Regions from separate parts of the Staphylococcus piscifermentans genome, predicted to be linked through region 2. Evidence: predicted binding sites of a transcription regulator. Region 2 holds the regulator's gene; each other region holds the start of a gene.
What was found. Region 2 encodes LexA, which represses DNA repair genes until DNA is damaged. Its sites were predicted from a motif close to CGAACATATGTTCG; they were not measured.

Region 1 (10,870 bases), 550 kb from region 2:
CCTGGACGTACAGGAATTGTTTTTTTCGTGATTTCAGTTTCTAGAATACGCAACGTCTCTTCATTTAAACCGACACGATCATATAATTTATCTTTATCCCAATTTTCTAAGTTGATATTCAAGCCGATTTTTTTCTCAGTTAAAATAGAACCTGCACCGAATAAGGTCATCACATTAATAATACCTAACCCGCGAATTTCTAATAAATGTTCAATGAGTTTCGGTGGCTTACCAATGAGTTCATCTTTTGTAATTTCACGTATTTCCACATTATCATCTGCTACTAGACGATGACCGCGTTTAACAAGTTCTAAAGCGGTTTCGCTTTTACCGATACCTGAATCCCCTGTAATAAGCACGCCTACACCGTAAACATCGACAAGGACGCCGTGCAATGATGTCGTTTTAGCCAGTTCATGTTCTAGATAGGTTGTCAGCCGGCTCATTAAGCTAGTTGTAGGGTCTTTAGAAGTAAGTAATGGTGTACCTAGTTCTTTTGCTGCAGTAATTAATTCTTCAGGGGGTTCAATATCACGCGTCACAATAATTGCTGGTGTATCTGGACGACATAATTTACGTAATCTGCCGTGACGTTCTTTATCAGGAAGCAGATTGTAAAAAGAAAGCTCAGTAGTGCCTAATAATTGAATACGATCTGATGCATAATGAGAAAAATAACCTGCCATTTCTAACCCTGGTCGAGAAATATCTGTATTATGTATTGGACGATCCAATCCCTCTTCACCTGCAACGAGTTGCAACTTGAATTTATTAACTAACGCTCTTGCAGTTAACATAATTTCACCTCAATCCTCAATTTCCTTTATCTCTTCTTATCTCTATCATATCAAAAAAGATTGTCTTTAAGTTATCGGTTTAACGATTATTACTTGATACATTCTACCATTTTTTGACAATGTTCAAAAATTTATTCACTTTTTCTTAGTGGAAAACATTTTATGTATTGGAAAGGAGCGGGATAGAAATAAATTTTAAATTTATTTCTATCCCGCTCCGATAAAGACTTCTTATTTTGTTGTTTCAGCTTTATCGCGTTCTAAAACTTTTTTCAAATATTTGCCTGTATAAGAATCTGGTGACTCTGCAATTTCTTCTGGCGTTCCGGTTGCAACTATTGTACCACCGCCATCACCGCCTTCAGGTCCTAAATCAATGATATAGTCCGCTGTCTTAATGACGTCTAAGTTATGTTCAATAATAACTACAGTGTCACCGTTTTCTACAATACGATTCAACACTTTCAATAAACGGCTGATATCATCAACATGCAAACCCGTTGTCGGCTCATCTAATATATAAATAGAACGTCCAGTAGAACGTTTATGCAGTTCAGATGCAAGTTTGACACGTTGTGCTTCACCGCCAGATAAAGTCGTGGCTGGCTGTCCTAATTTAACATAGCCCAAACCAACATCTACTAAAGTTTGCAATTTACGTTTGATTTTAGGGATATTTTCAAAGAAGTGAGTAGCTTCTTCTGCAGTCATATCTAATACATCTGCAATATTTTTACCTTTGTATGTGACTTCTAAAGTTTCGCGGTTGTAACGTTTCCCTCCGCACACTTCACAAGGTACATAGACATCAGGCAAGAAGTGCATTTCTATTTTAATAATACCGTCACCTTTACAAGCTTCGCAACGGCCGCCTTTGACATTAAAACTAAATCGTCCTTTTTGGTAACCACGAATCTTCGCTTCATTCGTTTGTGCAAAAACATCGCGAATATCATCGAAAACGCCTGTGTAAGTAGCTGGATTTGAACGTGGTGTTCTACCGATTGGAGATTGGTCGATATCGATCACTTTATCCAATTGATCGATACCTTCAATTTCATCTACTTTACCAGGTCTTACTTTAGATTTGTTAATCTTTTGCGCAAGTGTTTTATATAGCACTTCATTTACTAAAGAACTTTTTCCAGAACCAGACACCCCTGTAACGACAGTCATTGTAGAGAGTGGAAAATCAACATTGACGTCTTTCAAGTTATTACTGTTAGCGCCTCTGACTTTCAATCTGCGCTCTGTAGCTGGACGTCTGTATTCTGGCACTTCAATACGTTTCTTGCCGCTCAAATATTGACCGGTTAAGGATTTCTTATTGCGCATCACTTGTTTAGGAGTACCGCTGGCTACAATTTCGCCGCCATGTTCTCCGGCACCTGGTCCTACATCTACTAAGTAATCCGCTTCTCTCATCGTATCATCATCATGTTCAACGACAATGAGTGTATTACCTAAATCACGCATTTCTTTCAACGTTTCAATTAAACGGTCATTATCACGTTGATGCAGGCCGATAGACGGCTCATCCAACACATAGAGTACGCCTGACAATCTGGAACCGATTTGAGTAGCTAAGCGAATTCGTTGTGCTTCACCGCCAGAAAGTGTACCAGATGAACGATTCAATGTTAAATAATCCAAGCCGACATTATTTAAGAAATACAGTCTGGAAATGATTTCTTTCAAAATTAAGTCTGCAATTTTTCGGTCTTGCTCTGATAAATCAATGTTTTCAAAGAAATCTAACGCCTCTTTAATTGAATACTCCACTACTTCTCCGATATTCAAACCTGCTACATAAACAGATAATGCTTCTTTGCTCAAACGTTTTCCATGACACGTTTCACAAGGAAGTTCAGTCATATATTTACGCATCACTTCACGAACATATTCAGAAGGTGATTCATGAAAGCGTCTTTCAATATTCGGAATAACGCCTTCAAATGGCATAGTACGCGTGCGTTTTTGTCCATTTCGTGATTCAAAAGTAAATTTAATTTCTTTATCTTTCGAACCATGCAAAATAATATTCTTTTGACGATCAGTCAACTTTTTGAAAGGTTTATCCATATTAATTTTATACACTTCGCATACACGTTTTAAAAGTGTTGGATAAAAATCTGAACTCTTAGGTTCCCAAGGTACAATAGCGCCTTCTGCTAATGATTTATTCGGATCAGGCACAATTAAATCAACGTCTGCTGTTAATTTTTGACCCAATCCATCACAATCAGGACATGCACCGAATGGACTGTTGAAACTAAACATGCGCGGTTCTAATTCACCGATACTGAATCCGCAAATTGGACAGGCATGATTTTCAGAGAATTTCAATTCGTCTCCATCAATAATATCAACCGTTAAGTTGCCATCTGCTAGTTCTAAAGCTGTTTCAATTGAGTCAGCTAGTCTGCCCTCAATTCCATCTTTAACTACTAAGCGATCGACAACTACTTCTATCGTATGGTTTTTATTCTTGTCTAACTCCGGTACATCGTTAATATCTAATATTTCTCCGTCAACACGTACACGCACGTAACCTTTTTTACTGATATCTTGTAATAGCTTTTCGTGTGAACCTTTACGATGATTAACAACTGGTGCCATTAATTGAATTTTAGTTCGTTCTTCTAATTCTAATGTACGGTCCACCATTTGTTGAACTGTTTGTGATTCTATTTCAATTCCATGTTCAGGACAATATGCTTTTCCTACTCTTGCATACAACAAACGAATGTAATCATATATTTCTGTTACAGTTGCTACTGTTGAACGTGGATTTTTACTGGTAGTTTTTTGATCAATTGAAATTGCTGGCGACAATCCTTCAATTGTGTCCACATCTGGTTTATCCATTTGTCCCAAGAATTGACGTGCATATGCACTTAGCGATTCGACATAACGACGCTGCCCTTCAGCATAGATTGTATCGAACGCTAAGGAAGACTTACCAGAACCTGATAAGCCTGTCATCACAATTAATTTATTCTTCGGTAATTCTACATCTACATTTTTTAAGTTGTGCGCTCTGGCACCTTTTACAACTATGGATGGTTCTTTCATCTAGATATCACCCTTCTGCCTTTAATTCGAATAACATATCTCTCAATTCCGTTGCTCTTTCGAAGTCTAAATCTTTCGCTGCTTTTTTCATTTCTTTTTCTATATTGGCAATTGTTTTTTCTCGTTCTTTTTTCGTTAATTTTTTAGGAACTACTTTTTGTTCTTTTTCATTTTCTTCATCTGTCTCTACTGTTGCGCTGATAACATCATGAATTTTCTTATGAATCGTTTGCGGAGTAATGCCGTGTTCTTCATTATATTCATTTTGAATCTTACGACGACGTTCTGTTTCATCTATGGCATATTGCATAGAGTCTGTAACTTTGTCAGCATACATAATTACTTCGCCATGTTCATTACGCGCAGCACGGCCGATCGTTTGTACCAATGAACGTTCAGAACGTAAGAATCCTTCTTTATCAGCGTCTAGAATTACTACAAGAGAAACCTCTGGTATATCGATACCCTCTCTTAACAAGTTGATACCTACAACTGCATCATAAGTCCCCATACGCAAGTCTCGAATGATTTCGATACGCTCTAAAGTTTTAATTTCAGAATGCAGATAGTTTACTTTAATACCCGCTTCTTTAAGATAAGTCGTTAAGTCTTCACTCATTTTTTTCGTCAAAGTAGTAATTAAAACACGTTCATTTTTCTCTACTCTATCTTGAATTTCACTTAACAAATCATCAATTTGATTTTTAGTAGGTCTGACTTCAATTTTAGGGTCTAACAAGCCAGTAGGTCGAATAATTTGTTCAGTCATTTTATCTGTATGTTCTAATTCATAAGGTCCAGGTGTTGCTGAAACATAAACTAATTGTTTGGTTTTTTCTTCAAATTCTTCAAAAGTTAAAGGTCTATTATCAATTGCACTCGGCAAACGGAAACCATGATCAATTAACACTTGTTTACGTGCTCTGTCTCCGTTATACATTCCTCTGATTTGCGGTAAAGTTACATGAGACTCATCAATCATTACCAACCAATCATCACCGAAGTAATCAAGTAACGTGTAAGGTGTGGAACCGATTGGGCGTAAAGTTAAATGAACAGAGTAGTTTTCAATTCCTGAACAAAAGCCCATTTCTCTCATCATTTCCAAATCATAATTGGTTCTTTGTTCCAATCTTTGAGCTTCTAATAGTTTATTTTCAGAACGTAACTCTTTTAGACGTTCTTCTAATTCTTTTTCAATTCTTTCAATCGCCAATTTCAACTTTTCATCACGTGTTACATAGTGAGATGCCGGGAAAATTGAGAAGTGTTCCCGTTGTCTTAAGACTTCTCCAGTTAAGTAATTCACTTCGCTGATACGATCAATTTCATCTCCGAAAAATTCCACACGAATACATATTTCTTCACGTGAAGCTGGAAAGACTTCAACTACATCTCCGCGAACTCTGAAGGTACCACGTTTAAAATCAATATCATTTCTGGTATATTGAATGTCCACTAAGTCTCTTAAAAACTGACTGCGGTCCATCTCCATGCCTTCTCTGATGTTTACTACTAAGTCACTATATTCTTCCGGATTCCCTAATCCAAAAATACAGCTGACACTAGCCACAATAATTACATCATCACGTTCAAATAGAGAACTTGTTGCGGAATGTCGTAATTGATCGATTTCGTCATTGATTGTTGCATCCTTTTCAATAAATGTATCAGTTGAAGGAACATAAGCTTCTGGTTGATAATAATCATAAAAGCTGACGAAATACTCTACTCTATTTTCTGGAAATAGCTCTTTAAATTCATTGTATAATTGACCGGCAAGTGTCTTGTTATGTGCGATAACAAGTGTCGGTTTACCTACTTCTTTAATCACATTGCTCATTGTAAAAGTTTTACCTGTCCCTGTCGCACCTAACAATGTTTGATGACGTTTGCCCGCTTTAATACCCTCTGTAAGCTCTTTAATCGCTGTAGGCTGGTCACCTTGAGGTTCATAACCAGAGACAATTTTAAATGGATGGTGTTCCATGCAATCAACAATCTCCTTTTATTTATATTCACATAATCATATTCTATCTTGATATCAATGTACTAAAATATAAATCGGCTGAGACATCCTCGTTGTCTCAACCTCATTTTCAGATGAAGAACATTATGATTTGTTCAATCCGCACTGTCTGTTTGTACATTTAATTTAACCCTATTTGCTAATCTATATATTCTCATTTTGGCTTTATCTCAAACTTTTTGTATCATAAACTATTTTAACAGATTCATCCGAAAAAATACAAACATCTGTTCGTAAGGTAAAAAGTTTTTTTAAGACGAAAAAAGCACTTGCCTTAAAAGTGACAAGTACTGAAATTTATTATCTGATTCATTCTTTTTAACGATCTTCATCTTCGTGCTGTTTGTGAAGATTCAATTGATCAACAATGACAAATCCCGCTAACAACGATACAACATCTATAAAAATAATCCACTCATTATGGAAGAAACCTTTATAAATTGACCCGCCAATCAACGTCAATGTTACAATTGCACCTACCCATTTATTTTTAGTAACTACACTGAATAATACAACTAAAACGCAAGGGAAAAACGAAGCACAAAGATACCAAACGAGAACCATAAGTTGTCACCCATCTCTTTTATTTAAAATCGACATTGTTAATTCTCGCAATTCCGATCGTGGAATGAAGTTTTCTGTCAACATTTCCGGAATTACATTATCGATAAAGTCTTGTACCGATACTAAATGATCAAACTGCATAATTGTTTCTAAAGACATCTCATAAATTTCGAAGAACAAATCATCTGGATTTCTCTTTTGTATTTCACCAAATGTTTCATAAAGCAAATCGATTTTATCAGCTACTGCCAATATTTGTCCTTCTAAAGAGTCATCCTTACCTTCTTGCAGCCTTTCTCTATAAACATCTTGATATTCAGGAGGAAACTCTTCTCTGATAAAGTTATCAACCATTTCCTCTTCGACTTGTGAGAACAACACTTTCAAATCGCGACTTGCATATTTTACAGGTGTCTTGATGTCTCCTGTAAAGACTTCTGCAAAGTCATGATTCAAAGCCTTTTCATATAAATTTTTCCAGTTGATTTCGTTACCGTGCGCTTCTTCTACTGTACCTAAGTATTGAGCAATCTTAGTAACTTTGAAAGAATGCGCAGCTACATTATGTTCAAAATATTTAAATTTTCCAGGCAAGCGTATTAGCTTTTCTAGATCTGATAGTCTTTTAAAATATTGATGTACACCCATATTCAGCTCACCCCTTGTCTATTTAATGAGTTATTATACTCGAAAAGTTGACATTCTTGCAAGAACTTTGAAAATACAATTTGATTTTTTACATTCGCTTGTCTTTTACCCTTTCAAGCCAGATTCAATAACACTTTTTTAAAATAAAAGAGCACTATCCTCAAAATTAGAGAACAGTGCCCTTGTATATTATCCATATATGATATTGATTAATGAATAAAGTTATATGAAGCTGCTTGTCCAGCTGAAAGTGTACGTGAAGTAACGACACCTGGTCCATAACCATAGTTCATTTCAGAAACACGAACTGAACCATCACCGTTTACGCCTTCTACGTATGCTACATGGCCATATGCACCTGCTGAAGATTGCATAATTGCACCCGCTGCTGGCGTGTTATTTACAGTACGTCCTGAAGCAGCTGCTGCGCTTGCCCAGTTATTCGCATTACCCCATAATGAGCCAGCTTTACCGCCTGCACGATCAAATACATAATAAGTACATTGACCTGCAGTATAGTAGTTAGCACCTGAATAATTTGAATATGATGCTTGTGTTGCTGCTGGTGCACTATAAGATGTTGTGTTTGTGTTATATGAAGTATAATCTGAGTTTGTTGCAGGAGCACTATAGTACGAATAACCAGATTGAGCAGGCGCTGTATATTCGCTGCTGTCATTAGAATAGTAAGTTGTCGGTGCTGCATCTTTATGTTCTACTGTTCTGTAACCTGAATGTGTCGGTTGTTCTGTATGCTTCTGTTCTTCATTGTAAGATTGTTTTTCAACTTCTTTAACCGCTTTGCCTGTATATAACGCTTGTAAATGTGCTGCGCCTTTATCTGAAACCGCTAAAATGTCACCAGGTAAAATTAAGTTAGTAAGTCCCGGGTTAAGTTCTTTCAATTTTTCAATTGAAATTTTATGCGCTTTAGCGATTGAATTTAAAGAATCTCCTGCCTTCACCTCAACAACATCTGTGTCCGGTAAAACTAATTCAGTGTCCTTTTTAACGTCTTCTTGATTTAATTTATTTAAATTTTTAATTTCGTTCGTAGTAGTAGCAAACAAAGCTGCAACATCACTTAGTTTAGCGTCTTCTTTAACTACATGAGTTTGTTCTGCATTCGCAACGCTATTTAATCCTGTAAAAACTGTCACCGATGCCGCTGAGAGTAATAAAGCTTTCTTCATTTATTAGTTCATCCTTTGCTGTCAATTTAAGTGAACTAAATATAGCATAAAAATTAACGCAATGGATTGATGTTAAACAGTTGTAATATAACCGTTATAATACCCTCAATTCTTTATTCTCAAACTTTTTTGCAAGATATTTATCACACCTTGATATTATAGGAATAAGCAGCGCTTTTAAAAATGCTGTAAACTACTTTTCAGTAACATTAAATCATGCATATTGCATTTAAAATTTTATTAAATAGGAGCTGGGCATAATAATGTCCAGCTCCTTACTTTTCTTACGCTTCACGATTATCCATTTGTGTTCTTAAGTAAGCTTCAATAAATGGTCCGATTTCTCCATCCATCACAGCATTTACATTACCTGTTTCTTCATTTGTACGATGATCTTTCACCATAGAATATGGATGGAAGACATACGAACGGATTTGACTGCCCCATCCGATTTCTTTTTGCTCTCCTCGAATTTCAGCCATTTCACGTTCTTGTTCTTCTAATTTCAATTGATACAATTTAGATTTCAACATTTTCATAGCCGCTTCACGGTTTTTAATTTGCGAACGTTCATTTTGGTTATTGACCACAATTCCAGTTGGATGGTGCGTAATACGGATAGCAGATTCTGTTTTGTTAATATGTTGTCCGCCGGCTCCGGATGCTCTGAAAGTATCCACTGTGATATCATCTGGATTAATTTCTATTTCAATCTCATTATTACTGAACTCAGGAATCACATCACAAGATACAAATGAGGTATGACGACGTCCAGATGAATCAAACGGTGAAATACGTACCAGACGATGTACGCCTTTTTCTGCTTTCAAGTAACCATAAGCATTGTGTCCTTTAATGACTAGCGTTACACTCTTAACGCCCGCTTCATCACCCGGCAAATAATCTGCCACTTCTACTTTAAATCCTTGTTGCTCTGCATAACGTTGATACATACGCAACAACATACTCGCCCAGTCTTGCGATTCCGTACCGCCCGCGCCTGGATGCAATTCTAAAATCGCATTATTCGCATCATAAGGTCCATTCAATAATAATTGCAATTCAAATTGATCTAATTTATCTTTAAATCCGATTGCTTCCTCTTCTAAGTCTGCTTTCAAATCTTCATCATATTCTTCTGCCAACAATTCATGAGTGGCAGTCATATCTTCTAATTCCGCTTCTAATTCACGATAACCATTGACCACATGCTTCAATGCATTATTTTTATCGATAACTTCCTGCGCTTTTTGTTGATCGTCCCAGAAATTCGGGTCCGTCATCATTTCTTCATATTCTTGGATATTCGTCTCTTTTTCTTCTAAGTCAAAGAGACCCCCTAAGTTGATTTAATTTCTCTTCATAATTCGCAAGATTACGTTTAATTTCAGATAATTCCATATTCATATCGCTCCAATACCTGTTTAATTTTCAAGAATACCTTTATTATTTTAGCATACATTTAAGACCCTGTTGGATTGAAAAAAAGACCGCTGTAGGCCGTCAGAAAGAAACTCCGCTGATTACTGAGTCCCTTTCCTAAAGCGATTTAACAGTGGTCCTTCAAATGTTGAATTATTTTCCGTGGCAATTTTTATATTTTTTGCCGCTGCCGCATGGACATGGGTCGTTACGGCCAATGTGATTGTCTTTGACAACAGGCTTAGGTTTGACTTTTTCCTTGCCGTCTTCTGCAGATACATGTTGACCTTGATATTCTTTTGCTTTATCACGTTCAATATCGTCATCTACTGTAATGACAGATTTTAAGATATACTTGCTGACATCTTCTTCAATATTCACCATCATAGTGTCAAACAATTGATGTCCTTCATTTTGATAGTCACGAAGCGGATTTTGTTGTCCATATGAACGCAAATGAATACCTTGACGCAATTGATCCATCGTATCGATGTGGTCAGTCCAACGTCCATCAATAGAACGTAATAGAATCATACGCTCAAACTCATTGAATTGTTCAGGAATATTAGCCTTTTGTGCTTCATAAGCTTTTTCAATTTTAGCCCAAACAGTATCAAAGATATCTTCACGATCTTTACCTTTGATTTCTTCTTCTTTTACTTCACCTTCGTGCAAGAAGACGTCCTCGATAAAGTTGATAAACGGTGTATAGTCAATTTCATCAATTTCTTCATTCACATAATATGTGATTGCGCGATCTAATGTAGAACGCATCATCGTAATTACCAGTTCTGAACTTGATTCGGAATCGATAATATTATTACGTTCGTTATAGATAATTTCACGTTGTTTACGTAATACTTCATCATATTCTAAGATACGTTTACGTGCATCGAAGTTATTACCTTCAACACGTTTTTGCGCAGATTCAACTGCACGTGACACCATTTTTGATTCTATCGGTGTAGAATCATCCATACCTAATCGGCCCATCATTTTTTGTAAACGTTCAGAGCCGAAACGTACCATTAATTCATCTTGCAAAGATAAGTAGAAACGACTTTCGCCACGGTCGCCTTGACGTCCAGAACGACCACGCAACTGATCATCGATACGGCGTGATTCATGACGTTCTGTTCCGA
Region 2 (10,870 bases):
TCGATCTGTAAATTGATGTTCAAACGTTTGTGAGTGATTGGTCAATGCTAAAACATTTTTATACAATTGTTTGATATTCATTATAGGATCTGTAATATGTGACATTTCACTTAATTTGAAATGAAAGTAGTTATCTCTGTTTTTAACAGCTATTCTATCTTGAATAACATCTTCATAGGTTGCTTCTATCACTTCAAGTTCTCGTAATGGCTGCATTGCTATAAAGGTGCTTTCCACTTCATGTGGTGCCTCTAACAATACACGACGATAACCTTTCGGCTGATTAGCTTCTGAAAAAGAATACTGCAAAAGTGAACCACTATAAAAGACGTAATTTGATTGAATACTGAAAGGATGATGTAAATGCCCTAGCATGACAGTATCGAAATGTTCCATATATTTTTCTGGCACTTGTTCGACTGTACCAATTGTTAATGGGCGTTCTGATTCACTTCTGATTCCGCCAGCTACTGTCATATGAGCAATCAACACATTTTGCTTATCTTTATCTAACTCACTGCTGATACGCTTTAAACAACATTCTACCGCTTCATCATATGATTTTAACTTTTCTTCTGGAAAATAGTGCTGTATTTCACTCAACGTCGCAAATGGCAATGTATAGAAGTCTATATTTTCAAATGAAATAGGTTGATGCATGGTATCTAGTTTGGTGCGTATATAGAGTTTTGAATGCTCAAACCAAGAAGCGCCATAATTCAAACGTTCTTTACCGTCATGATTGCCGCTGATTATAATAATTGGAATTTGCAACTTTAAATTTAATTCACCAATCGTTGTTTCAAGTAATTGAATCGCCTCTTTGCTCGGATAACTCGTATCGTATAAGTCTCCCGCAATAACGATTAAATCCGGCTGTTCTTCTTTCATTGCCGCAATAAATTGTTCTAAGATATATTTTTGGTCTTCTAAGAATGACTGGCCATTTAAAATTTTTCCTAGATGCCAGTCAGCTGTATGTATGACTTTCACAAGATCACCTCATGTTTCTCATTATATAATAAACCGCTTATCTTCTCATTGAAAATAAGCGGTAACACTTAAGTCTATTAAATTATTAGTTATATTTAGTATAACTTTTGGAAAAAAGAAAATGTTAATGCTAAACCAGCTACGATGAGTCCGATTAAACTCACAACATGTTTTAGTTTCAAATGAATCAACCTTTCTTTTCTTTGTATTCTTTTAGTATTATACCCTTTATAACAAAATTGAGCAGGACAGGAATAAAATTATTTCACTGTCCCGCTCCGTAAACTTTCTATTAACTTATAAGTTCTTTTTTCAACTTTTTATATTTCATCAACATAGCAATTCGCCATGGTAAAATCATGCAAAATGCAAGTAGGAAGAACATTCCGGCCAGTTGTCCAGGGTCAATCTGATTGCTGACAATTACTTTAATAAACGTTCTGATAACGAGTAAAGATATTAAAATAATCGGGAATGCTTTCGAACGTTTCATATAAATCTCTGAACCTTTTACTTCGAAATGAGATGTCCAGATCAGAACTGTGGAGAATAGTACACCTAGTATGATGGCTTCAATAATTTCCATACCATTTAATCTAAAGTAAGGAACGACGAACATTAATGCCCCTGTGGACATGAATATAGGTGGTAAAATCAGTTTCTTTTCATTAACAGGAAATTGTTGTGCTTTCATTCTGACGACTATTACAACAGCGCCCATTATGAATGCTATACCGATAGAAAATACAAGATATAACACAATGACACCTTCTTTACATGGTTAAGTATTTAATTTAAATCATTGTATAGTATATCACTGCAACTGAAAATTTCCATAGTAAAAGTTCTTTTTTCCCGAGATAATTCCATTCTGCACATCAATTTTTATATGAAAAAGCTTTCTGGCTCTACTCTTTTGAGAGAATGAAAAACTTTTTTAAAAACAAAAAAAGAAACAATACTCTTCTTTGAGCAAAGTTTCTTTTTTTATTAGAGATTATTTCATTTTTTGATCCATATTTTTGTTCATCATCGTCATCATTTGATTGATTTTCTTTTGAGATGGTTTTTGACCCATTTGCATCATCATCATACGTAACATTTCTTCATTAATAGGAGGGTTCTTTTTAAGATAATCCATCATGTATTTTCTTGCTAAGAAGAATCCACCAACTAAACCGATGATAAGTGCAGCAACAATTAAAAGAATTGCTAACCAAGTTGCCATTGTCTCACCCACTTTCTTTATCCTTTTGCATTTTACTAAACTTATAAATTCATTTCAAGTTGTTCTATTACACTCTCACATTGAATTCACAAAATAAGAGCTATTCCTAGCCCTTTGAAATTATAACTGTATTATACAGCATTTCAAGTATGGAATAGCTCTCTCTTACTTACATTGTATTGCATTTATTATAGATTGTTCAATAACTTAAGAACATTTTCTTTTGTGAAACCATATTTTTCAACGACTAAGCCGCCTGGAGCACTTGCACCGAATCTATCGATACCTAATACTTCGCCTTCTAAGCCGACATATTTATGCCAACCTAGTGTTGCGCCCATTTCTACAGCTAAGCGTTTAGTAATTGATGGTGTAAGAATTTCATCTTTATATTCTTTAGATTGTTGTTCAAATGCGTGCCAGTTAGGCATTGATACGACGCGAATACCTTTGCCGCTTTCAGCAAATGATTTTGCTGCTTCAACTGCTAAGCTCACTTCAGAACCAGTAGCAAGCAATAGATATTCAGGTTCAGCATCTGATTCGTAAACTACATATGCACCTTTACGTACACCTTCTTCAACTGTGTCTTTCGGTACATCTAAAACAGGTAAGTTTTGACGTGTTAATACTAATGATGTTGGTGTATTTTCAGTTTCTAATGCAACTTCCCAAGCAACACGTGTTTCGTTACCGTCAGCTGGACGAATTACATTCATATTCGGTAATGAACGTAAGGCCGCTAATTGTTCAATCGGTTCATGAGTAGGTCCATCTTCACCTACAGCGATTGAATCATGTGTAAAGATAAATGTTGAGTTCAAGCCCATGATTGCTGATAATCTTAACGCTGGTTTCAAGTAGTCGCTGAAGACAAAGAATGTTGCGCCATATGGATTTAAGCCGCCATGTGCAGCCATACCGTTTACAGCAGCTCCCATTGCAAATTCACGTACACCAAACCAAACGTTTTTACCTTCTGGTGTATTGCGATCATAGTCTACTGCATCTTTAACATTTGATTTGTTTGAACCTGCTAAGTCAGCTGATCCGCCGAAGAATGAAGGAACATGTTTACTCAAGGCTTGAATAACTTCTCCTGAGTCAGCACGTGTAGCACTTTCGCTGCCTACTTCAAATTCTGGTAAATATTCTTTGTAGTCTTCTGGCAATTCACCATTAATCGCTTTTTTGAATTCTGCAGCAAGTTCAGGATATTCATCAGAATATTTATCTACTAATTTCTTCCATGCTGCTTCATTTTCGTCAGCACGTTTTAACATTGTTTCATTGAAGATGTCATATACTTCATCTGGTACATAGAAACGTTTTTCAGGATTCAAGTGATAATTTTCTAATGTCAATGTACGTTCATCATCACCTAATGGTGCACCATGTACGCCATGCGTACCTGATTTATTAGGTGAACCGTAGCCAATAACTGTTTTCACTTCAATCATTGAAGGACCTTTTTGTTTCTTAGCTTCTTCAATAGCATTATTGATTTCTTCTAAATCATTACCATCTTTAACTAAGATATGATTCCAACCATACGCTTCGAAACGTTCTTTGATATTTTCAGAGAATGCTTTATCCAAGTCACCGTCTAATGAAATATCATTTGAATCATACAGTGCAATTAATTTATCCAATTGCAAATGACCTGCTAATGAAGCGGCTTCATGAGAAATACCTTCCATCAAGTCACCATCAGAAGCTAAAACATAAGTGTAATGGTCTACTACTTCAGCATCCGGTTTATTGAATTTACCTGCCAAGTGATTTTCAGCCATTGCCATTCCCACAGACATAGCAAAACCTTGTCCAAGAGGACCAGTAGTTACCTCTACACCTTGAGTGTGTCTGAATTCAGGGTGACCTGGAGTCTTAGAATCCCACTGTCTGAATTGTTTCAGTTCTTCTAATTCTAAACTTCCAGAAACATGAAGCAAGCTATAAAGCAACGCAGAACCATGTCCTGCAGATAAAATGAATCTATCTCTATTAAAGTATTCATTTGAATTAGGGTTGAAATTCAAATGGCGTGTCCAAAGCGTATATGCCATTGGCGCAGCACCCATAGGCAATCCTGGATGACCAGAATTCGCTTTTTCTACTGCATCGATACTTAAAGCTCTTATCGTATTAACTGCAAGTTCATCTTTTTTGTCGAACATCAATAAAACTTCCTTTCTATACAGCATCATTTTATGCCATTATACATTATCTATTACCAGTTTTACATTCTTTGTTCTTATGAAACCGCTAACAATTATTATAAATTTATTCATTTTTAAATTTTATACTAAAAAAATCCGCCTCATCACTGAAATAAGGCGGTTTTTATCTATATTCAAAGTCAGCTTTTGCAAGAAAAATTTAGTTTCTTTTATTTTGATCACGTTGGACTTGTTTCAATTTATCAGGAGTCACATCATTGCCTTCTGGATCTAAGACTTTCGTATTCTCAAGTTGTTGTTTGAAACCTTCACGGAAAGTACCGAGGTATTTCTGATGAAGCTCTGCTCTTTCTTTTGCTTCTTCTTTTGTTAAGCCCTCTGTTTTTTTCTTTTTAGATAATTCATTGATTCTCTTAATCGTTTTTTTATGTTCTTCAGACACTTTAAATCCCTCCATTGCTCTGATAATTATTAATGATACCAAAAAGATTGGCAGTAATAAAAATAAAGGAAACTTATTATTATACAGTTCCCTATTCTCAATAATTATACACCTAGAATGGAATTAATCGTATTTTTAATGCGCCACAGCAATCACAGGTTTACTTTCTTGTTCGCCTTCGCTTTTAACATAACCTTCTTGTTCGGCTTTTTGTTCTGCTTTAGCGGATATAGTATGATCCGTCATTTCGTACACTTGTTCTTTATTCGCAGTTTGATTAGCACTTACAATAAAAGCTGAAAACAATACAAAAGAAGTCAATAACACTGCTGAATATACTAAAAAAGTTGATTGGTATTTCTTAATCATTTTTCAACACTCCCAGAACATTTGTTTGTATTAACAAGATATCAGAACGATTGTTCGCTGTCAATACTTTTACGAACAAATGTTTGTAAATGTTTTGTTCGCATGCTATAATAAGAACAAACAAGAAGAGGATGTGCTTTAATATGACAGAACTAACGAAACGTCAAAGCGAAATTTATGAATATATTAAAACCGTAGTCCATACAAAAGGGTATCCGCCAAGCGTCAGAGAAATTGGCGAAGCGGTAGGTTTAGCTTCCAGCTCGACAGTACATGGCCACTTATCGAGATTAGAAAGTAAAGGTTATATCCGACGTGACCCTACTAAACCGAGAGCAATTGAAATAGTAAGCGATCAACTTGAAGAATCTGCTGAAATGGAAGGTACAATCCATGTTCCTGTTATTGGGAAAGTCACTGCAGGTGTTCCTATTACTGCAGTAGAAAATATCGAAGAATATTTCCCTCTTCCAGAACATCTTACTTCTACACATAATAGTGATATTTTCATTTTGAATGTAGTTGGAGATAGTATGATTGAAGCTGGCATACTTGATGGGGATAAAGTGATTGTACGCAGTCAAACAATTGCTGAAAACGGAGATATCATTGTAGCTATGACTGAAGATGATGAGGCAACAGTTAAACGTTTTTATAAAGAAAAACATCGTTACCGCTTGCAACCAGAAAATAGTACGATGGAGCCTATTTACTTAGAGCAAGTAACGGTTTTAGGTAAAGTAGTAGGTCTATTCAGAGAACTCTAACTCGCCTTTCTGTTTGCATATTATCTCTTCTTAACACGCATAAACTAAAACAGGTGCTGGGACAAATTAATGTCTCAGCACCTGTTTTATGAACTGGCAGTAGCTAAAGAGTCGGAGAAATAATTCTAATCTATATTATTTCTCCGGCTCTTTCCCTTTTTAACTTGTATAATCTTCAGTCCAGAATGGTTGTCTCTCTTCGTTGAAACTTACCCCTACACCTAAATTTTTAAAATTAGTTTGTAAGATATTTTTTCTATGTCCTTCTGAATTCATTAGACCTTCATGCGCAAAAATACTACTTTGTTGCCCATAAGCTAAGTTTTCACCAGCATTTTGATAGTCGATACCATCTTTTTTCATTCTGTCGAACGGTGACTCACCTTTAAGGTTGTTGTGATCGAAGAAATGATGTTCAGCCATATCTTCGCTATGTTTACGTCCGGTATCTGATAATGGCTGGCTATAATTCAATACAGATTTACCTTTTTGTACACGCTGTGCATTTACCAAATCGAAATCCTGTAATTCGAAACCTTTTTCAAGTGAAGAAGATGGCGCACCGTATTGCTGGGATAATCGATTCTCCATTTTATTACTCACTTGCATTAAGCCTGTAACTTGGTTATTTTCATGTTGATCATAGAACACAGTAGTATAAATATTGTCTTTATCAAATACATCATACTCATCATTGTTTAGTTCAAAACGATAATTTCCTTTTGTGATAGTACTCAGAGGTTTACCCATTCTTGATCTGACAGTCTCTTGCGGTGTACCATACTTAATCTTAGATTTAGAAGAAATTATATTTTGATTCGTATAAATCGCATTCACTTTATTATCAATATAGCTGACCATAATAAATGAGTGATATTGGTTATGATACGTATACCACTGCAGGCCATATTCGTTAGCAGTTACTCTTTTGGGATTGCCTAATTGCTTTTCAACTTGTGCCTTATTCATGTTCATTTGTATATTTCTAATTGCAAAGTCTTGCTTATCAGGAACCTTTAATGCTTCTTTAGTCACGTTTTCTCTGGCAGCCAAAGCTTGGATCTTACCTCTTGCGTGCTCTTGCAAATCTAACATCCAAGGTGTCTCTTTAATAGGCACACATAAAGCCACGAGCAAGAAAACTGTTATCAGAGCAAAATATCTTCTAATTTTGGGCACCCCCGCCTATCAGCGCAAAATCTTAGTCTCTATCACCGTTAAAAATAGAATTTCTTACAATCACATAATCTACTTTTCTTAATGAACCTAAATCTTTTCCGCCTGCATATGAAATTGAACTTTGTAAGTCTTGTTGCATTTCAGTCAACGTATCAGCTAATGTTCCTTTATGTTCTACAAACATCTTTTTACCTTCAACATTTTTATGTTCGCCTTTTTGGAATTCAGAGGCACTGCCGAAATACTCTTTATAAAGTTTGCCATCTAATTCAACTGTTTCTCCAGGTGATTCTTCGTGTGCTGCAAATAATGATCCGACCATAACCATTGAAGCACCGAAACGAATAGATTTAGCAATATCACCATGTGTTCTGATTCCGCCATCAGCAATAATCGGTTTACGTGCTGCTTTGCTGCAGTGATTAATTGCAGCTAATTGCCAACCGCCTGTACCGAAACCAGTTTTAATTTTAGTAATACATACACGCCCAGGACCAATACCTACTTTTGTAGCATCAGCGCCAGCATTCTCAAGTTCTCTGACACCTTCTGGCGTACCTACGTTACCTGCAATAACAAAAGTTTCTGGTAAATAAGATTTAATTTGATGAATCATATTAATCACTTGTTCTGAATGACCGTGTGCTATATCTATTGTAATATACTCAGGTTTTAAGCCTTCTTCAGCTATCTCTTTAACGAAATCATATTCTTTATCTTTAACACCTACTGAAATAGAGGCGAACAAACCTTTATCTTGCATTTTTTTAATAAATGGAATTCTTGCTTCTTCATCAAAGCGATGCATAATGTAGAAATAATCGTTCTCAGCAAACCACTCAGCTAATTTTTCATTCATAACTGTTTGCATATTCGCTGGTACAACTGGTAATTTGAATCTTCTTGGACCAAATTGTACACTTGTGTCACATTCTGAACGACTCTTCACAATACATTTATTTGGAATTAATTGAACATCTTCGTAATCAAATATCTTCATATAAAAAACACCTTACCCATACTCTTTATTTATTTTTTCCAAAATATCCAATGTATATCATACTATCTTAGCGTCTAATTTACCAACTTAAATTTACTTTTTTTGGTTAATTTTGAACAAAAAAAAAACACACTTCGATATTGAAGTGTGTGTGCTAAACTTAAAGCTACTCGTTTTAAGTTAGACGACTTACCAGCTTGCTTTTTTAACGCCTGGAATTTGTCCTTTATGCGCATGTTCTCTGAAAGCAATACGTGACATTTCGAATTTTCTCATTACGCCACGAGGTCTGCCAGTTACTTTACATCTACGAGTTAAGCGTGTTGGTGATGAATCTCTTGGCAATTTTTGTAATGCTTCGTAATCACCTTTAGCTTTCAATTCTTGACGTTTTGCATAATATTTAGCAACGAGTTCTTCTCGTTTTTGTTCTTTAACAACTTTTGATTTTTTGGCCATTAAAGTTCCTACCTTTCTTCTATAATTGTTTATAATCGTAATTATTACGATTTATATCATAACACAAATTTCGACTTTATCAATACATTTTGCTCATTTTTTCAAGCAAAGTTGTTTACTAATTGGAAGTTTTTATATAAAATAGAATACATTGAGCTTATGCGCCATTATTGAAACCTCGTCTTGCACGTTATGCATGATTGTGGTAAATTTAAGTGCGTAAGTATTGCTAATAACTTAATAGAAAGGGTGTCTACATTGCGCGTAAACGTAACTTTAGCTTGCACAGAATGCGGCGACCGTAATTATATTACTACTAAAAACAAACGTAACAATCCTGAACGTATTGAATTAATGAAATATTGTCCAAGATTAAAAAAATATACATTACACCGCGAAACTAAATAATCTAATGAAATCGAGTTATCTTTTAAAGATGATAACGACGAAACGACGATAGTGAACTTACCGTTAAACATAACGTATAAGTTCACTTTTTTATTTTTTACGGGTATTTAATATACACCTTTAACGTACTTTTGTCTACATCTCCCCTACTCTTTATACCTCTAGTTTAAGCATTTTACGTCGGATTTCTTCTATTTTCTGAATTTTTTATAAATTTTTCACTTTAAAGTGCTAAATTCCATTGATTAGTGTTCTAAAAACGATTAGAATAGACTACATATCATTTTCAAATTAAAAGATTAGAGGTAACGCTTATGGATGAAAACAAAATGAACAGGGGGCTCAGTTCCCGGCATATATCAATGATTGCTATCGGTGGAGCAATCGGTACCGGCCTCTTTATTGCTACTGGAGGAGTTATTTCTCAAGCTGGTCCAGGTGGAGCTATTCTTGCCTATGCATTAATTGGAATTATGCTGTACTTCTTAATGTCATCAGTCGGTGAATTGGCAACGTTTTACCCAGTTTCCGGGTCTTTCAGTTCTTATTCAGCTCGCTTCATCGATCCATCTCTCGGTTTCACAGCAGGATGGTTATATTGGGCGATTTGGTCACTTGTAACTAGCGTCGATACTATTATCGCATCTAACGTACTTTATTATTGGGATACTTTTAAATTCTTTTCTCCATTAACTTGGAGCTTAATATTCATTACTTTATTATTATTATTAAACATTTTTACAGTCAGAGCTTTTGGTGAAGCTGAATTCTGGTTATCAGCCATTAAAGTTATCACTATTATTGTCTTTATTATTGTTGGTATTTTAACGATATTCGGAATTCTAGGCGGCCACACTTACGGCTTGAAAAACTTCACTACAGGAGAAGCGCCATTTGTAGGTGGTATATCAGGGTTCTTAAGTGTTTTACTCGTTGCTGGTTTCTCAGTCGGGGGCACTGAAGTCGTCGCTGTGACAGCCGGAGAATCTGATAATCCTGAAAAATCTATGCCAAGTGCCATCAAATCTGTATTTTGGAGAATATTGTTATTCTATATTCTCTCAATAGCTGTTATTTCAGCTATTTTACCTTATACAGATCCTCTACTATTAAACAAAAGTGAATCAGTTGCCCAAAGTCCTTTCACAATTGTTTTTGATAGAGTCGGCATCGCTTTTGCGGCATCTGTCATCAATGCTGTTATATTGACTTCGTTGTTATCAGCAGCTAATTCAGGTATCTATACGACAAGCCGTATGTTATTCTCACTCAGCAACGACAAACAAGCACCGAAATTCTTAAGTTATCTGCATCCCAAAACAAAATTACCGCTTCCTGCAATTCTGACAACTTATCTCATTGTAGTAGCCGTAATTATCATTGCTAATTTCTATGCCGATACCGTCTTTACTTTATTAGGAATTATCGGCCAGTTGGTTATTTTTATCTGGGCCGCTGCAGTATGTGCGCAAATCAGATTACGTCAAGGCATAAAAGCTCAAGGTTTAGATGCTAGCAAGGTGCTCCCTTATAAAGCGCCTTTATATCCATTAGGACCTATTATTGTGTTAGTAACACTTATTTTCTTATTAGTCGGAGGTTCTTTCGAAAATATTGTGAATCTAAGTGTCGGCGGTTTAACGAAAGACTTCTTGCCTATCATCATTCTGGCAACGATTTATCTTCTGCATAAAAGTGTGAAGAAAACGAAATATGTACGCTTGAAAGAAATGGACTTAAGAAACTTTAAAGCGTTCAACAAAGTGAATAAAAAATAAGTTGCATGTAAACAGGTTGAATTTCAGCCTGTTTTTTCATATATCTGATTTTCTCACAGAAGTATAT
Region 3 (10,870 bases), 550 kb from region 2:
GCTGATATCAATACCTAAGGCAAACGGCATTAAGAAGTAAACGACTAAGATAATGAGTATCGCACTAATCATATTGACCCAGAACCCGACACTAGCCATTTTCTTAATAGAAATCAAACCTGTACCAAATACGATAGCGTTCGGTGGTGTACCGACTGGCATCATATAAGCACAGTTCGAAGCCATAGCTGCCGGAACCATTAATAATAATGGATGTACGCCGATAGCTACTGAGAGTGTTGCTAAGATCGGCAGAATCATAGTTGCTGTCGCAGTATTAGAAGTCACCTCAGTTAAGAATAAAACAAACATCGTAATAACAATAACGATGAGAAGCGGGCTGACGCCATTCAACGCTACTAATTGCTGACCTAACCATTTAGCTAAGCCACTTTCCGAGATACCTTTTGCAAGTGCTAAACCGCCCCCGAAGAGGATTAAAACGCCCCAAGGCAACTCTTTAGCAACTTCCCAATCAATAATTCTTTTATATTTTTTAGTATTTTTAGCTGGAATAATGAAGAGCAGAATCGAAACAAACATCGCAATCGTTCCATCTTGCACTAAAGATGTCGGTCCCCATTGCTTTAACACAAACTCGCGGATAATCCACAGAATACTGGCTGTAGTAAAGACAGTGAATACAACTTTCTCTTCATATGAGACCTTTCCTAATTCTTTCAACTTCGTTTTAATAAGTGCATCTCCGCCAGGCAAATATTTTAACTCTTGTTTAAATGCCACATAGCGCAAATATAACCATGTTAAAAATAACAGAACAATGACTGTCGGCACACCGATAATCATCCATTTAGCGAAACTGATTTCATGTCCGAAAGCTGCATGATATTGTCCTTTTAAAATAATCAATGGCGGCGTCCCGATTAACGTTCCCATACCACCTATAGTACCGGCATATCCGATTGCCAACACTAAGGATTGTTCAAATTTCGATAAACTTTTCTCATGATGTTCTTTCTCATTTAATTTTTTAGCTTCAGCAATGATTGCTAATCCAATAGGAATCATAATCATTACTGCTGCTGTATTGGATACAAACATAGATAAACCGCCTGTTGCTAACATAAACCCAAGTAATATTTTACCTGTACTTGTTCCAATACTATTAATAATAATTAAAGCTACCCGTGTATGTAAGTTCCATCTTTCCATTGCTATTGCTAGGATAAATCCTCCTAAGAATAAGAAGATAATATCATTGCCGTATTCTGAAGTAACTTGAGCCGGATCCATTACATGTCCAATCGGCATCAGTACTAGCGGCATTAAGCTGGTCGCCGGTATGGGTATAGCTTCGGTAATCCACCATACAGCAATCCATGCTGTACTCGCCATTACAAATACCCCTTTGTAACCTAAACCTTCTGGATGTACAAATAATAAAATTAAAGCAAATAAAACAGGTCCTAATATAAGCCCAATCAATTGTCCTAAATTATAAGGCTTATTTTTCTTCTTATTGGAAAAGAATGTCAGACTGCCTGTCATGAAAAAATTGCTGTTATGTTGTTTCAGCATAACAATCCCCCCTTATTTCAATAGCTGTGTATCTATTTAAATAAAATAAATATATCTATTGCTTAGATATGCTATTGTTTTATTAAGTTTATCATAATTTTCTGTATATTTAGATGTTTTTGTGAAAACGAATACATAATTTTAGATTATGTATTTTGATAACTTATATTTATCGTTAAGAATGGCGGGAATTTCGAGGATGAAAAGTAACATTGGACATTTTGTTCTTATCCTTATTCCTTTTAAATATCCTCTCGCTTTTGAGTTATTCCAATTAAATATGACCTTCACAAATTTTTCTCAAATCTAAAAAGAAAACTTAAAAGGCAAGACTCCTGTTAAATGCAGGAATCTTGCCTTAGAAAAAATAACTCAATTAAAAAGTTCAGTTTAATGAGTTCACTCTATATTATAATCTTTTGAACGGACTGGTTTAAATTGGGCAAAAATTTATTTAACGATTTCCTCTAGAAATTCGTCTCCCCAATCGCAAATCGCATATACTACTTTATCAAGTGCTCTTCCAATATTAGTTAATTTATATTCAACTTTTGGTGGTACTACAGGATATTCTTTTCTTTCAATAATATTATCATGCTCTAACTCTCTCAACTGTCTAATGAGCATTCTTTGATTAATATCAGGCATTAATTTTTCAAGTTCACTGAGTCTTAATACTTCTGATTGTAATAAATGATATATAATAGGTATTTTCCACTTTCCCCCAATAACAGATAGTGCTAAATCTTTAGATGTATAAAATTCTCTGTTTTTATATTCAATTAACATTTTATTCCTCCTTTATTTTTTGTATTATTCTTGGAAATAAATGAATATCAGAAATATAAACTAGATGGTAAAGTTTTGGCCATCATGTTGACTTAAGGAGGTTATCTATAATTAAGCAACATACAACTTAATTCAATTTGAAGTTGATTTACAGTTAACTTTGATTGCCGATTTAAATGAAATTGAATATAGCAAAGTGTATTTTTAATAGCTGTTGAAATTCAACAACTAAACTGCTAAATTCCAACCAGTTTTATTTTGTAAGCCATAAATAGAAAGATAATTTACTCAAATAGTATTATAAATTATTCCACCAGCTCAACCCATCTCTTTCAAGTAACTCATCACTTTCTTCAGGTCCGTTAGTTCCCGCTTTATAGTTAGGGAAGTTCGGTTGCTCATAACTCCATACTTTTTCAATTTCATCTATAAATAACCAAGAGTACATTAATTCATCCCAGTGTGTAAAGTTTGTTTGATCTCCAAGCAATACATCAAAGATAAGGTTTTCATAGGCATCAACAGTATTCATCTTATCATTGATTGGCATTGTGTAAGGAAGTTTAACACTTTGCATTTCATTATTTTGATCACTCTTCTTACCGTTAACACATAATGAAAATCCTTCGTTAGGTTGTACATCGATGACTAATAAATTCGCCGCATTATCTTCATTATTTTCATAGTATAAATTTCTTGGGTTTTTCTTAAATTCTATAACGATTTGTATAGATTTTTTACTCATGCGTTTCCCTGTACGCACATAAAATGGAACACCGGCCCATCTAACATTATCAATTTCTATTTTTCCTGCCACAAATGTTTCTGTAGTTGAATTTGGGTCCACATTAGGTTCACTTCTATACGCTTGGACAGGTTCATTATTAATTATACCTTTATCATACTGTCCACGTACAAAGTTCCGCTTAATTTCAATAGGTTTTACATTTTTTAATGCTTTTAACACTTGAACTTTTTCTCTTCTTATATCATTACTATTTCTACTATTCGGTGTTTCCATTGCAAGTAAAGAAACCATTTGTAATAAGTGATTTTGTACCATATCTTTCAATGCGCCACTCGATTCATAGTAGCCCCCGCGATCTTCTACTCCTAATGTTTCAGCAGAAGTAATTTGTATATTAGAAATATACTTATTGTTCCAAAGAGGTTCAAATATAGTGTTACCAAAGCGCAATCGCTCAATATTCTGTATCATTTCTTTGCCTAAATAATGATCGATTCTAAAAATTTCATCCTCTTCAAATGAATTTCTTATTTGATTATTTAATTTTTCTGCAGATTTTAAGTTATCCCCAAATGGTTTTTCAATAATAATTCTTTTAAATCCTTTGGTATTTGTAAGACCTGAATCTTTTAAATTTTTTGCTACTATTCCAAAAAAATTCGGCGACATAGCTAGATAAAATAATCGATTTCCTTCTAAATTAAATTGATCCTCTAATTTTTGACTTAATTGCAATAATGATTCATAACTTGCTGTGTCATTAACATCTTGTTGTTTATAAAATAGATGCTTTAAAAAAGATTCAACTTTTTCTGGATTATCAATATGGTTTTGTATCGCTGCTTTCACTTGTTTTCTGAACTCTTCTGTAGTCAGTTGATCTATTCCTGCGCCTATAATGGCAACAGATTCAGCAAAGTATCCTTTTTGGAATAAATTATATATTGATGGAAATAATTTGCGATAACTTAAATCCCCCGTTGCTCCAAATATTGTAATTAAAGCTGAAATATTCTTTTTCAAAATCAACCCTTCTTTCTGATTTGATGCTTAGATTGGGACTGAGACATAATTATGTCTCAGCTCCTCACTCTAAACTTGTAGTAGCTATCTTAATAGCTTTGTTGGGGCAGAACGACGAAATAATTTTTGCTTAAAATCATTTCGCCGTCCTGTTAACAACCTATACGGTTACCTATTTTCCATTTAGTTCATAATTGAATTACATAAATATTTTTCTTAAAGATCAGACCATTGTGTATGGAATACACCTTCACGATCTTTACGTTCGTATGTGTGTGCACCAAAATAATCACGTTGAGCTTGAATCAAATTTGCAGGTAGATTTTCTGAACGGTAGCTATCATAGTAATTGATACTCGCTGAAAAACCAGGTGTTGGGACACCATTTTGCGCACTAGTTGCTACTACATCTCGTAATGCATGTTGATAATTGATAACAATGTCTTTAAAGTATGAATCCAACAATAAATTTTGCAGGTTTGCATCTTTATCAAATGCTTCTTTTATTTTTTGTAAAAACTGTGCTCGAATGATACAACCTTCTCTCCAAATCATTGCTAAGTCGCCGAGTTGTAAATTCCAGTTATATTCTTCACTTGCTTTACGCATTTGAGCAAATCCTTGAGCATATGAACAAATTTTACTCATATATAATGCTTGACGAATTTTTTCTAAAAACTCATCTTTATCACCATTAAATTTAGGTGATGGTCCTTCCAAACGTTTAGAAGCTTCGACACGTTCTTCTTTCATTGAAGAAATAAAGCGTGCAAATACTGACTCTGTAATAATTGTTAATGGAACTCCCAATTCTAATGCGTTGATAGAAGTCCATTTTCCTGTACCTTTTTGTCCTGCTTTGTCCATTACTTTTTCAACTAATGGTGTACTGTCTTCATCTAATTTATTAAAGATTTCACCAGTAATTTCGATTAAATAACTGTCTAGCTCACCTTTATTCCATTCTTTAAATGTTTTAGCGATTTCAGAATGAGACATGTGCAATACATCTTTCATCATTGCGTAACTTTCTGCAATTAGTTGCAAGTCAGCATATTCGATACCGTTATGCACCATTTTAACGTAATGCCCTGATCCATCAGGTCCTATATAAGATACACAAGGTGTGCCATCTTCTGTTTTAGCTGAAATTGCTTGTAAAATATCACTCACTTTATCGAAAGCTTCTTTTTGGCCACCTGGCATTAATGATGGTCCATTAAGCGCTCCTACTTCTCCTCCAGACACGCCCATACCTATAAAATTAATACCATCATCAGCCAAAACTTTGCTTCTATGAATTGTATCTTGGTAATTTGTATTACCACCATCAATAACTATGTCGTCTTTATCTAGCAGCGGAACTAATTTTTCAATTGTTTTATCGGTGGGTTCGCCGGCTTTTACCATTAATAATATTTTGCGTGGTTTTTCAAGTGAATTGACAAATTCTTCCATAGTATAAGTCGGTGTTATTTCATTCTCAGTTTCGTCCATCAATTTATGAATTTCGTCAGTTGATATACTGTAAACGGAAACACTATAACCATGTGACTTAATATTTCTAGCTAGATTTCTGCCCATTACTCCTAGCCCGAGAACACCTATATTATGTTTCACTATTTTTCATCCTTTCTGTATATTATAGTCTTTTTTCTAATTCCTGTTTTCTTTCTTCGAATCCTGGTTTACCTAATAGCGCAAACATATTTTGTTTATACGCTTCTACACCAGGTTGGTTAAATGGATTCACTCCTAGTTGATAACCACTCATCGCACAAGCAAGCTCAAAGAAATATACCAAATAACCAAATGTTTCTTCGTCTAATTTAGGAATGTTAACCACTAAATTAGGCACGCCTCCGTCAGTGTGTGCTAATATTGTACCTTCGAAAGCTTTAGTATTAACTTCATCGATTGTTTTTCCAGCTAAATAATTTAGTCCATCCAAGTCGTCACTATCTTTTTCAATTGCAATGTCGTATTTAGGTTTTTCTACTTTCACTACAGTTTCAAATAAGAAACGACGACCTTCTTGAACATACTGACCTAGTGAATGTAAATCAGTTGTATAGTTAGCACTTGAAGGATAGATACCTTTGAAATCTTTACCTTCTGATTCACCAAACAATTGTTTCCACCATTCATTAAAATATTGCATTGAAGGTTCGTAATTAATAAGCATTTCTGTTGTATAACCTTTTGCATATAAAATATTGCGGATAGTCGCATATTGATATGCAATATTATCTTCTAATATGCCTGAAGACAATTCATTTCTTGCTTTAGCAGCACCCTGCAGCATTGTGTTAATATCAATACCTGCTGCAGCAATCGGTAATAAACCTACTGCTGTTAATACAGAGTAACGTCCGCCAATATCGTCAGGAACGACAAATGTTTCATAACCTTCATTTGTAGCTAATTGTTTCAAAGCACCTTTTTCTTTATCAGTTGTCGCAAAGATACGTTGTTTTGCTTCTTCTTTGCCATATTTATCTTCTAATAGTTGTTTAAAGAGTCTGAATGCAACTGCTGGTTCTGTAGTAGTACCTGATTTAGAAATGACATTGACTGAATAATCTTTGCCATCTAAATATTGAATCAAGTCATTTAAATAAGTAGATGATAAATGGTTGCCTGCAAAAACAATTTCAGGATATTCGTCACTTGTTCTGAATGCAGAGCTTAACATTTCAATTGCAGCACGTGCGCCTAAGTAAGAACCGCCAATTCCGACTACTACTAATACATCAGAATGTTCTTTGATACGTTTCACTGCTTCTAAAATACGTGAAAATTCTTCTTTATCATAATCAACCGGAAGATCTATCCAACCTAAGAAATCATTTCCTGCACCTGTACCTTCGTGCATCATATCGTGTATTGTTTTAACTATTTCTCTTTGTTGTTCTAATTCATGTTCATTAAAAAATTCTAAAGCTTTACCGTAGTCTAGCTGTATATGAGTCATGATTATTTGCCTCCCTGTTATTCATACTCTTTACAAAAATAAGTTTTAAATTTTTCGGAACTTCCTAATAACTATTACAAATATATTTATAACAATAATTAATTCCTTTGTTAACACTGCAATTTTTGTCACCTTGCAACATTAACAATGGCATTAATTGCGAATTAGTAAAGCAAAGGAAAATGTCTTGAAACTAAAGTAAGAAGTTAAAGCATTTGATGATGGAGTAAAAATGGAGTATCACTTATTATTCAAATAGTTATTTAGTAATTAGTATTTTATTATTACAGCAGAGAAAATTTAAAATAAAAAAGTCGATAAAAACCCTCGAAGTTTTCACCGACTTTTAATTAAATTTATATTTATAATTTAACCTAGCTCAAAACTGTTTTCTTTTTAATCGAAAATAACACAAACACCTTCTGCTGCATGATGTTGGCCATCTGTTAAACTCAACTTGCCGCTTTCAGGGTGACGTTCGAAAACAGTAACTTTATACTTGCCTTCTTGGTGAGCACACACTAAGTAGTTATCATCTTCTGTGATGTTGAAATCACGTGGAAATTCATCACCGCTCGGTACAATTTCTACAAATTCCAGCTCATCACCTTTTTCATTGACTGCAAAAACTGCAATACTATCATGACCACGATTGCTAATATATAAGTAATGTTGATCATGTGATAAATGGACGCCTGCCAACTTGCTTTCACCTTTGAATTCTTCAGGTAATGTAGAATAATTGGCAATTTCTTCAAAATGACCATTTACATATTGAGTTACGCTGACTTTATTGGCTATTTCATGTACCACATATGCGAATTTGCCATTTTCATGAAATTCAATATGGCGTGGACCAAAACCTGCTTCAAACTCTGAAATGGCTGCTACATCATATCCATTTTCATTAAAGGAATAACTTACAATACGATCTGTCCCTAAATCACAAGCAGCCACAAACTTTTTATCAGGCGTTTGATGTGCATAGTGTACATGCGGATGATCTTGTCTCTCATGTGGTCCTGTTTTATAGTTATGTTTCAGTTCTTCTATTAAACTTACTACTTCACCTGTTGCAGAATCCAACTCATATAAACGAATGATGCCTGCTCCGTAAACCGCTTCAAATAAATATTCTCCATCATCAGATACAGAAATATAACATCCTGTTCCTTCAACAGAATCTAAACATTTATTCAGCAATACTAATTCCCCATCATTTTCAACGCGGAAACTAGCAATGCCGCAGCGCTCGCCTTCTTTTGTAATGGCATATAAGAATTGATTTTTTCTTGCTAAGTATGTCGAAGCTTCAATTTCAAATCCTGTTTCTACTTTTTCAATTGCAGCTTTCGATTCATCCAATACGAAACGGTAAATCCCCTTTCCTTCTTTTTTCGTATAAGATCCAATGTAACCTGATTTAGTCATTGTTTAACCTCCTTTATTACTATTCATTGTAAGATATTCCCGCTAAAAAAGATAATACTTCAGTTATTTCTCTCTATTTTCAGTTTCAAAAAAAGTTAAGAATTAAACTTGCAAATACGAACGAACGTTCGTATAATGAAATTATCAACTTGAACCACAAGCAGGTGATATCTTTGAAGGACTCACAATCGGAAACAGATTATCGAAAAATCCCACGCAGCCAATTAGAAACAAATATCCCTCAAGGAAGAGGAATGGTGAAATGGGCCCCTTTCGCAACTTTGCCAGAGCAATTTGAACGCTTACATCAATATGCTGTAGATCAAACCAAAGTAGAACGTCCCGTCTTATCTGAAGATCAAATCTACGAACTCAATCAACAGATTCAAACGGCATTCCATACTCAAACTGCTATTAAGGTACGTTACTTTAAAAATGGTTGGATACATGCTTTAAATTTAATGCCGACAAAGATAGATTACTTAGAGCAACTTCTCATCGGCAAAGATTTAAAAGCATTACAACCAGTACAGCTATCTTTATTAGATATCGTTCACATCACTTTGCTCCTCTAGTAAAAACGAAAAAAGCACTTGCCGATTAAATCGACAAGTGCTCCATCTCTTAATTATTCATTTCCAGATTCGATATCTGAAACGATTTCTTTCGTTCTTCTTTCAATGTCTTCAAAATCTTTCTTAAAGACATAAGCGAATACTGCTACACCTACGCCGACAACAACTGACACGATAAGTGCTAAGCTGAAGAAGAATTTGAAAAAGCCTTTAATAAAGTCTAACATTTTATTTTCACCTCTATAAAAATAATAGCCTGCATATTGTAATAATAGCACACTTAAATTCATCATTAAAACATATACCCTGATATGTTTGAATTCAAGCATTCAATCTAGAATTTATTTTACTGAAATATAGAGAAAATATATGTAAAAAAACGAAATAAGAAACCTGCTGCAATCAAGTTTACTATTTCGTTTTATATAAAGATTAAGTATTAAGCGCCTCTCCACCATCTGTATACAGCAGAGTAAGCTCTGTTATAATAATCTTGAATCATATCCATCACCTCTGAACGTTTGCTTCGCGTTTCAAGTGACATTTGTGCTTTCTATCTACTGACTATATTGTAATACACAATTATTTCTAGAGTCTATTAATAAAAAATTACATTATTGTAACATTTGTAAATACAAAAAATTAAGGGGATATTACAATGCAAAAAGTTTACTCAGATATCATGACTTTTCGAGGATCACATTTTGATTTAGGAGTAGAAACAGGTAAATGGATGAAACAAACCCGCTTACTTCAAAATCGAGAAAAAGAATGGAAAAAACGTCTGCCACGTTTTGATATAGATGTTAACGAAACATATGAGATATTCCAAACTTACGCTCCACAAATATGGGAGGAATTAATTGGTATGCGTGAAGTGCTTGAAATACCTATAAGACAAATTGTTTTCAATTTTGCGCACTATCGATTTACGCCGATTAAAAAAGATAGCGGATGCACAGTATTTTTAGGAAATGATTATCTTGTCAGGAATTATGACTATCATCCTGCTACTTATGACGGCCGCTATTTACTGTATCAACCTTATGATGGCGGTTTAGCCCAAATCGGACCTACTTCAAGAATTACAGGAAGAATGGATGGACTGAATTCTGCTGGTTTAGCTATGGGATATAATTTCATGCATCGCAAAAAGCCCTCGAACGGGTTTGTGTGTTATATGATTGGAAGACTGATTTTAGAACTATGCAAAGATACAGATGAAGCCATACGATTATTGAAAGAACTTCCACACCGCAGTTCGTTTAGTTATATCGTGATGGATAAAAACTTGAATCACGCAATTGTCGAAGTCTCTCCCCGTGATATCAGTGTACGATATGATCGCACTTGTACTAATCATTTTAAATTATTAACTCATGAAAATAGAAATTATACTAAAGAATCTAAAGAGCGACTCGGTCGTACTTTAAAGCAGACAAATATCCACATGGATAAAGCAAAAGCTTTTGAATTATTTAATAACCCATCTTATGAAATTTATAGCAAATTATTCAGTAGTTGGTCTGGAACAATTCATACCAGCTTGTACCAACCTGAAACTATGCAAGCTTGGTTAGCTTTAGGGGAAAATGGTGTTCCTATCCAAATTGACTTTGCTAGATGGTTAGAAGGTAATGAACTTGATATGACAACAATTGAAGGTGTTATCGACACTGATATACAATTTGCCTCTAAATAATAATAAGGGACAAGACGAACCTTAAATAAGGCTTTATCATCTTGTCCCTACTCTATTAATTAATTTTTATATCACCGTGATTAGTGTAA

Region 1: uvrB (excinuclease ABC subunit UvrB) is a predicted target of LexA. The motif match lies at 6,122-6,135, and genes of this name have one in related genera.
Region 3: CKV71_RS04940 (YolD-like family protein) is a predicted target of LexA. The motif match lies at 8,622-8,635, and genes of this name have one in related genera.

Annotation. Positions count from the first base shown of each region.
Region 1 is NZ_LT906447.1:2,195,834-2,206,703, forward strand. It holds gene hprK (HPr(Ser) kinase/phosphatase) at 1-797, opposite strand, end outside; gene uvrA (excinuclease ABC subunit UvrA) at 1,029-3,872, opposite strand; gene uvrB (excinuclease ABC subunit UvrB) at 3,880-5,862, opposite strand; gene CKV71_RS10300 (CsbA family protein) at 6,220-6,465, opposite strand; gene CKV71_RS10305 (YfbR-like 5'-deoxynucleotidase) at 6,472-7,113, opposite strand; gene CKV71_RS10310 (COG3942 and LysM peptidoglycan-binding domain-containing protein) at 7,323-8,306, opposite strand; one part of gene prfB (peptide chain release factor 2) at 8,591-9,634, opposite strand; one part of gene prfB (peptide chain release factor 2) at 9,636-9,707, opposite strand; gene secA (preprotein translocase subunit SecA) at 9,882-10,870, opposite strand, start outside.
Region 2 is NZ_LT906447.1:1,646,688-1,657,557, forward strand. It holds gene sbcD (exonuclease subunit SbcD) at 1-993, opposite strand, end outside; gene CKV71_RS07705 (CcdC family protein) at 1,286-1,753, opposite strand; gene CKV71_RS07710 (YneF family protein) at 1,991-2,221, opposite strand; gene tkt (transketolase) at 2,410-4,398, opposite strand; gene CKV71_RS07720 (DUF896 domain-containing protein) at 4,601-4,843, opposite strand; gene sosA (DNA damage-induced cell division inhibitor SosA) at 4,979-5,212, opposite strand; gene lexA (transcriptional repressor LexA) at 5,356-5,979, shown strand; gene CKV71_RS07735 (CAP domain-containing protein) at 6,139-7,158, opposite strand; gene guaC (GMP reductase) at 7,181-8,158, opposite strand; gene rpsN (30S ribosomal protein S14) at 8,348-8,617, opposite strand; gene rpmG (50S ribosomal protein L33) at 8,876-9,025, shown strand; gene CKV71_RS07755 (amino acid permease) at 9,340-10,803, shown strand.
Region 3 is NZ_LT906447.1:1,094,400-1,105,269, reverse strand. It holds gene CKV71_RS04970 (SLC13 family permease) at 1-1,539, opposite strand, end outside; gene CKV71_RS04965 (winged helix-turn-helix transcriptional regulator) at 1,990-2,328, opposite strand; gene zwf (glucose-6-phosphate dehydrogenase) at 2,627-4,099, opposite strand; gene gndA (NADP-dependent phosphogluconate dehydrogenase) at 4,316-5,719, opposite strand; gene CKV71_RS04950 (glucose-6-phosphate isomerase) at 5,742-7,073, opposite strand; gene pglS (6-phosphogluconolactonase) at 7,470-8,504, opposite strand; gene CKV71_RS04940 (YolD-like family protein) at 8,678-9,079, shown strand; gene CKV71_RS04935 (hypothetical protein) at 9,133-9,306, opposite strand; gene CKV71_RS04930 (C45 family autoproteolytic acyltransferase/hydrolase) at 9,738-10,781, shown strand; gene CKV71_RS04925 (DUF4097 family beta strand repeat-containing protein) at 10,837-10,870, opposite strand, start outside.